Regions from separate parts of the Arthrobacter sp. 10N43 genome, predicted to be linked through region 1. Evidence: riboswitches for the same ligand, from Rfam matches in the RefSeq annotation. Region 1 holds a riboswitch; each other region holds the start of a gene.

Region 1 (2,255 bases):
CCGAACGCCCCCGCGACGCGCACCGCGATGAACGCCGGCGGCGGCGCAGCCCGTTCCGTCAGGTAACGGAATTTGCCGCGGCCAGCGGGGTCGGGCAGAAGGCCGGCATCGCACTGGCCGCAACGGGCCTGGTCCTCACTGTGACGGTCCCCGCCACGAGCCCCGTGCTGGCCTCCAACGCTGATGGAACAGGCGCCCTCTCCGCTGCAGTACAGCCGGATGTCACGGCTCCCGCCGCCGCAAAAGTCGATTTCAGCCGAACGGCCGTCACCACGAAGGGTGATCCGGACGGGAAGCTCAAGCAGCTGCTCAGCGCCCAGTCTGTGGGCAGCATCACGCGCGCGGCATCCGCCGGCACCCTCGGCGCACCGCTGGACCAGATGATCACGGCCTCGCCGTTCGGCTACCGCGTCAGCCCCATCACCGGCGGTGCGGGCGAGTTCCACCGCGGCCAGGACTTCGCCGCCCAGTGCGGCACGGCCGTCCACGCGGCCGCCAGCGGCACCGTGACGTTCAACGGATGGCATCCCTACGGCGGCGGAAACCGGGTCGTCATTGACCACGGCAACGGCCTGGAGACCACGTACAACCACCTGTCCTCGGCCTCGGTCAGGGTCGGCCAGAAGGTATCGCGCGGAGATGTCATCGCTATGAGCGGGACCACAGGCGCCTCCACGGGCTGCCACCTCCACTTTGAAGTGATGGTCAACGGCGACGTCGTTGATCCGCTCGGATGGCTCTAAATAGACGATGGACCGCTCTCAAATTCTTGTGACACGCCGTGATCTGAATGTGACATTGGGTCAGGACTGCTGTAGGGTTTGAAGCACGCCAACTTTTCCGAAGTTGGCGCTCTTGAGTGGATTGCCTAGCTCTGCCACCGCTCAAGGTCCGTTCGCATTACATCGTCTGGCAGGGGCGGGGGAACCAATTTTGGCCTTCGAAAGAAGGCCTAGGGGTTAAGTCGCAACGCTTCCCAGGAAGCAGCGCGGCCGGGTGACTCCCATCCGAATCCGACAGCTCACCTCGTAGGCATTGGGAGAGGCTACTTTCGTGTCTTCACGCCACAACTCTGCGCGCATGCGCACCGGCGAAGCTCTGTCGAGCTCGCTGGAATCCACATCACGTGCCGCCCTTGTCGGCGCCCGGATGGGATCACGTTCCGCCGGCTCATTCTCTACCGAGCCCGGACAGCATGCAGTTTCCGCATTTGGCGCGTCTTCGCAGTACACCCTTCGCTAAGTAACCCAATTTCGGGGCGATCCGGCGTACCCCCAAGATGCCGGAGCGTCCTCAGTCCGCGCCCGAAAGCGCGCGGTCCAAGGATCACGAAAGAGAGAACTTAATGACTACTCGTGCAACCGTTGCACGGCACCGAGCCGAGGTCACCAAGACCAACTCGCTGGCTGTTATTGCTAAGGCTGTCGGCGACAACGCCGGCGGCATGGGCCGTCAGGCCGCGGTCATCGCCGCAGCTTCCGGTCTGGTTCTGACCAGCGGAATCGCAGCCAACGCTGCTGAGACCAACGTTCAGCGCGAATCCACGTCCGCTTCGGCCCTGGAAGTCCAGTCCGCAGCCCCGGCCACCATTTCGGCCGCATCCAGCATCGCGATCTCCTATGAGAAGCCCGCCGTGACCACCACGCCGGCTCCCGTCGTCGAGGCCCCGAAGCCCGTTGTGAACGTCCAGGATTCCACGGCCTCCCGCGCCGGCGGCACCGAGCTTGGCGTCAGCGGCGGCGTCGCTGCCCAGGCTCCGGCCGGCATCGGCAGCGGAGCAGGCGCGACCATCGCCGCTGCTGCCTACGCGCAGATCGGCGTTTCGCAGGACTGCACCGCCCTCGCCACCAACGCCCTGGCCGCGGCCGGCATCCACTACCACGGCTGGCCGGCAGGTTACCTGTCCCTGGGCCGCACCGTGAGCGCCGCCGAGGCACGCCCGGGCGACCTCGCCTATTACCAGAACGGCGGCGTGGGCATGGCACACATCGCGGTTTACGTCGGCAACGGCATGGCAGTCCACGGCGGCTGGAACGGCGGCACCACCGCGCTGTACAGCGTGAACGTCGGCTCCGGCCCGGTCTTCATCCGCGTCGGCGGCTAAGCCACAGCACTCCAGCATTTCGAAAGACCCCCGCCTTTTGGCGGGGGTCTTTTGCGTGACCGCGCCATGAACTTTGCGCGCGCACGGCCGCGCCGGTGAAAAAATATTCGGTGATCCGGCACCTGAGTGTTTACTCTTGTCTTGTCGATCC
Region 2 (2,255 bases), on a different contig from region 1:
GACGCTGCGACGCTGACCGGCATTGTCAACGAACTGCTGCTCGCCGCGACGGCGGACGCCCCGGACCGCTCCGCACCCCCTGCCGATCTGGCCGACGCCGCCGCAGGCGTCGCCGGCAGCCTCCAATTGGTGGCAGACCAGCGCGAGGTCCGCATGGATTTCTCCGCCGACGCCCGGCCGTTGGCCCGCATCGAGAAGAACGCGCTGCGCCGTGCCGTGCTGGCCCTGGCGGACAATGCCCTCGCCCACACTCCTCCGGGCGGCCGGGTGACCATCAGGACCTCGATCGAGCAGAACAGCGCAGTGATCACCGTCGCGGACACAGGAACCGGGATTACCGGCGTGGACCAGGCCCGGATCTTTGACCGCTTCGTCCGGACCGCCAGCACCGGCGGCTCGCACGGACAGCGGAGCTTTGGCATCGGCCTGGCTTTGGTCCGGGAGATCGCCGTCGCCGCTGGCGGCGCCGTCGAGGTGGCTGCGACTGGAGCCGAGGGAACGGTCATGAAGATGACGCTTCCGCTGGCCGGAAGCGGTAATGCCTGAAGCGGTAATGCCTGAAGTGGTGTGCCCCTAGACAGCCACGGGAATGCTGGCAGATAGGACGGCAGACGCAGAAGAGACCGGCGATCGATTGCCCCCAAAGGAAATCGATCGCCGGTCTTTCCGGGTTGCCTGGCCCCGGGAGGGCTGTTTGGCCCCTACAGGAATAGGAGCGCTAGATTAGGCGCGGACGAAAGTCACGCCACCGGTCGCGGTGAGCCAGGACAGCGGGTGGACCATCGTCTGGTTCTTACCGTTCATGCCACCACTGACCACCTGGCCGTTGCCGGCGTAGATGCCAACGTGGCCGGACTGGACCACCATGTCGCCAGGCTGCGGGGTGCCAACAATGGTTCCGAGGCCAAGGAACGCCCGGGGACCGATGTCACCAACCGGCTTGCCTGCCGCGCCAAGGGCCTTTTCGACCATGGCCGTGCAGTCCTGGGTGATGCCCACCTGGCTGTAGGCGGCGGAGAGCATGATGGCGTTGCGTCCGCCGGCGGGGGCCGCGGCCGGTGCGGCGGCGGGTGCCGCCTGCACCTGCACTGTTGCCTTAGGTGCTGCTGCCGGCGCTGCCGCCGGGGCAGCTGCGGGAGCCGGTGCCGCGGCAACAGGCTGTTCGATGACCGGCGCGGCGACGGAAGCCACCGCGGGGCGGTCGAAGCTGATCTTGACGCTGGAATCGGCGTTGACGGGGGCGCTGACCTGTCCCGCTACGTCCACCTTGGAGGCCGGAGCGGAGTCCCGCTGCACGGGTGTCGAGGCGGCGTTGGCGGCCATCGAGCCCGTCAGCACCAGCCCGGAGGCGGCGGCGAGAATGGCGCTATGGCGCGCAAAAGTACTGATTGAAGACATGGATGTAGCCTCTCCCAATGCCTGCGAGGTGAGCTGTCGGATTCGGATGGGAGTCACCCGGCCGCACTCCCGGGCCCGTCATGACGGGCGCTGTGCGGCTTCACCCCAAGACCTGCGTGTCAGCAGGCCAAAAGTGGTTTCCCCGTCTCTGCCGGCGTCGATGCGAGTTACCCCCGGGGCCGCGGCAGAGTTAGGCAATCGGCTGGGGAGCGCCTGTATCGGAGAAACAGGCACCTAACCACCGTAACGCGAACCGCACGCCAATGTCACATTCAGGTAACGGAGGCCACAGTGCCGTCCGTCCGTTGCCCATGGGGCGAGGCCGCATCCGAACGTAGGATGATGCCATCAGCACCACCTCGAAGCGGAGGCCCGAAATGAACAGCCTGTGTGTCGCCATCTGCCAGTTGAGCAGCCAGCCCAAGGAGGATTTCGACGTCAATACCGAGCTGCTGATCCTGGACGGCCGGGACGTCCATGTGGCCACCTGGGATGCGGAACCTCGTGACAGGGGCTTCGACGAACACGTCCTCAATGACCGGGTGGACTCGCTAGGCTACATGGTTGTCAATGACTGGGCCTTCCTGGAGGGAAAGGCCTACGCCGTGGTGGAGCGCCGGTCAGACCCCGGGCAGGTCCGGGGCGGTGAGCCGTGACGTTCCTGTCCCTGGCGCTGATCGCCGTCGTCGCACTGGCCGGCCCGCTCCTGGCGCTGCCGGTGCGCTGGCACTTGCCGGTAGTGCTGGGCGAACTGCTGGCCGGCATCGTGATCGGGCGCTCGGGCCTGGCCCTGGTTGATCCGGCGGACCCGACGTTCAGCCTGCTGGCCAATATCGGGTTTGCGCTGATGATGTTTG
Region 3 (2,255 bases), on a different contig from region 1:
TCGCCGATGCCTCGCACGAACTCCGCACGCCGCTGACGGCTATCCGCGGCTACACCGAGCTGATGCGGATGACCGAGCACTTCACCGCCGACGGCGAGAGGTCCCTCGCCCGCGTGCAAAGCCAGTCCGAACGGATGACCACCCTGGTTGAGGATCTGCTTTTGCTGGCGCGCCTGGACGAGGGACAGCCGCTGAAGGTCAGCGACGTCGACCTCACGCAGCTGGCCATCGAGACGGTGAGCGATGAGAAAGTCATGGCCCCGGACCGGGTCTGGCAGCTGGAACTTCCGGAGGAGCCCGTGGTGGTCCGCGGCGATGCGACCCAGCTTCACCAGGTCCTCGCCAACCTCCTGTCCAATGCGCGCAAACACACGGACCCCGGGACCACAGTGGTCACGGGCGTCATGCGTTCGGCTGATGGAAGCGCCGTGGTTACCGTGACGGACAACGGCAGCGGCATCGCACCGGAATTCATCGGCCGGGTCTTCGCCCGGTTCGCACGGGCCGACGCTGCTCGCACCAATCCCACCGCCAGCCCCGCCAACACACCGGTCGCTGCGACGGCGGGGGCCAGGTCCGGGCCCGCCGTCCGCCCGGCTTCCGGCGCCGTTTCCGATACTCCTTCCGGCAGCCGTGGCAGTGCCGGGGCAGCTGCTCACGCCCCGACCTCCGAGGGCACGAGCGGTTTGGGCTTGTCCATTGTCCAGTCGATTGTGGAGGCCCACGGGGGCACCGTTGAAGTCACCTCCCGGCCCGGCCGCACGGAGTTTGCGGTGCGGCTGCCCGCGGCGCCGCCGTCGGCATAGGCCCAGCAGGATTCACTTCCCACCCGCAAGATGGTTCTGCGCAAGCCGACACCCCGCCCGCTGTGACTCCTGTTACCAAAATGTGACTTAAGCGCCGAGGTCCTGTAGCGTCGTTGTGGTGCGGCCTCCATTGGTGCCGCATATCCGGACGGACGCCAAACTCTGCCGCTTCCCGGATTCCGCTGGACCAGGCAGAGGCGGGGGACCCAGAGTTCCCGGGCATTCTGCATTCATGCGCCCTCGGGGTGAAGCCGACACGTGATTTTCCGTGCGGCCGGATGACCTCATCCGAACCCGACAGCTAACTCCGCCGGCGTTGAGAGGCCCATCATGACTGAATTCCAGGTACAAACGCGCCCTGACGGCGATTCCCATTTCCGCTCCACTAAGTCGCGCCACCGCGCCGAACCGGCCACGCAGGCATCCGCCCTGTCCAAGCTGGCTACCGGACTCGGCATCACTGCCCGCCGCGCCGCCGTCGTAACCGCCGCTTGCGCCCTGCTGGTGGGAGGCGGCGCCGCCAGCCAGGCGGCGGAGCCGGGCACTCACGCGAATGCTGCGGGCAGCCAAACGGCCACAAGCGCCGACCCGCTGGCCAAGCTCAACTTCGAACGAGTCCAGATCGCCGCTCCGGCGGAAAAAAACGTGGCACCCACGCTCTCGGAAGTCAAGGCCGCCGAGCCCCCGGCCGCCCCGGTTGCTGCTGCACCCGCACCGGCCCCGGCTCCCGCAGCCGCTCCCGCGCCGGCCCCGGCTCCCGCAGCCGCTCCTGCACCGGCCCCCGCTCCCGCACCGGCACCGGTTGCTGTGGACGACCCCGCCGGAGCCCAGGCGTACGCCGCGTCCCAGCTGGGCAGCTATGGCTGGGCCCCTGGTGAGATGCAGTGCCTGCAGAAGCTCTGGACCAAGGAATCGGACTGGAAGACCACCGCCACCAACGCCAGCAGCGGCGCCTACGGAGTGGTCCAGTCCCTGCCCGCCTCGAAGATGGCGAGCGCCGGTGCCGACTACATGACCAACTACCGGACCCAGATCAATTGGGGCCTGAACTACGTCAAGGAACGCTACGGCTCCCCCTGCGGCGCGCTGAACTTCCACTACGCACACAACTGGTACTAAACCGGCACTAGCCGTACCGCCCGGCGAGGGTGGTTGAGGCCCCGGATCCACGCGGATCCGGGGCCTCCTGTGCGTCCGCGGCCGGTACGATTTTGGCCGGCCGGCCTGGCTCCGGACTTCCACAGCCCCCGCACAGCTCGGCCCTAAAGCCCTCATATGGGCCGGCGGGAAAGTTGAGCCATGACATCCACAGACCAGGCCACAGGAACCCTGTCCCGTTCCACGGAGACGCCGGCCGGTCCGGCGGCCCCGCCCTCCCCGTCCGGACTTGAGCCGTCGGGGCCTGCATCGTCCGGGCCGGCATCGTCAGGGCTTACCGTGACCGATGTG

Evidence for each region. A riboswitch is a leader RNA that binds a small molecule or an ion and turns the genes downstream of it on or off. The one in region 1 is predicted to bind cyclic di-AMP.
Region 2: it holds a riboswitch for cyclic di-AMP, as region 1 does, so the genes downstream of both, AC1DDO_RS04400 (hypothetical protein) here and AC1DDO_RS16260 (NlpC/P60 family protein) in region 1, are expected to answer to the same signal.
Region 3: it holds a riboswitch for cyclic di-AMP, as region 1 does, so the genes downstream of both, AC1DDO_RS05300 (aggregation-promoting factor C-terminal-like domain-containing protein) here and AC1DDO_RS16260 (NlpC/P60 family protein) in region 1, are expected to answer to the same signal.

What each region holds. Positions count from the first base shown of each region.
Region 1 is NZ_JBFTIA010000008.1:142,774-145,028, reverse strand. Features, by position in the region: gene AC1DDO_RS16265 (M23 family metallopeptidase) at 1-743, shown strand, start outside; cyclic di-AMP (ydaO/yuaA leader) riboswitch at 880-1,049, shown strand; gene AC1DDO_RS16260 (NlpC/P60 family protein) at 1,346-2,104, shown strand.
Region 2 is NZ_JBFTIA010000002.1:389,071-391,325, forward strand. Features, by position in the region: gene AC1DDO_RS04395 (sensor histidine kinase) at 1-546, shown strand, start outside; gene AC1DDO_RS04400 (hypothetical protein) at 724-1,398, opposite strand; cyclic di-AMP (ydaO/yuaA leader) riboswitch at 1,403-1,602, opposite strand; gene AC1DDO_RS04405 (hypothetical protein) at 1,776-2,054, shown strand; gene AC1DDO_RS04410 (cation:proton antiporter) at 2,051-2,255, shown strand, end outside.
Region 3 is NZ_JBFTIA010000003.1:98,881-101,135, forward strand. Features, by position in the region: gene AC1DDO_RS05295 (sensor histidine kinase) at 1-806, shown strand, start outside; cyclic di-AMP (ydaO/yuaA leader) riboswitch at 977-1,134, shown strand; gene AC1DDO_RS05300 (aggregation-promoting factor C-terminal-like domain-containing protein) at 1,137-1,925, shown strand; gene AC1DDO_RS05305 (bifunctional glycosyltransferase family 2/GtrA family protein) at 2,106-2,255, shown strand, end outside.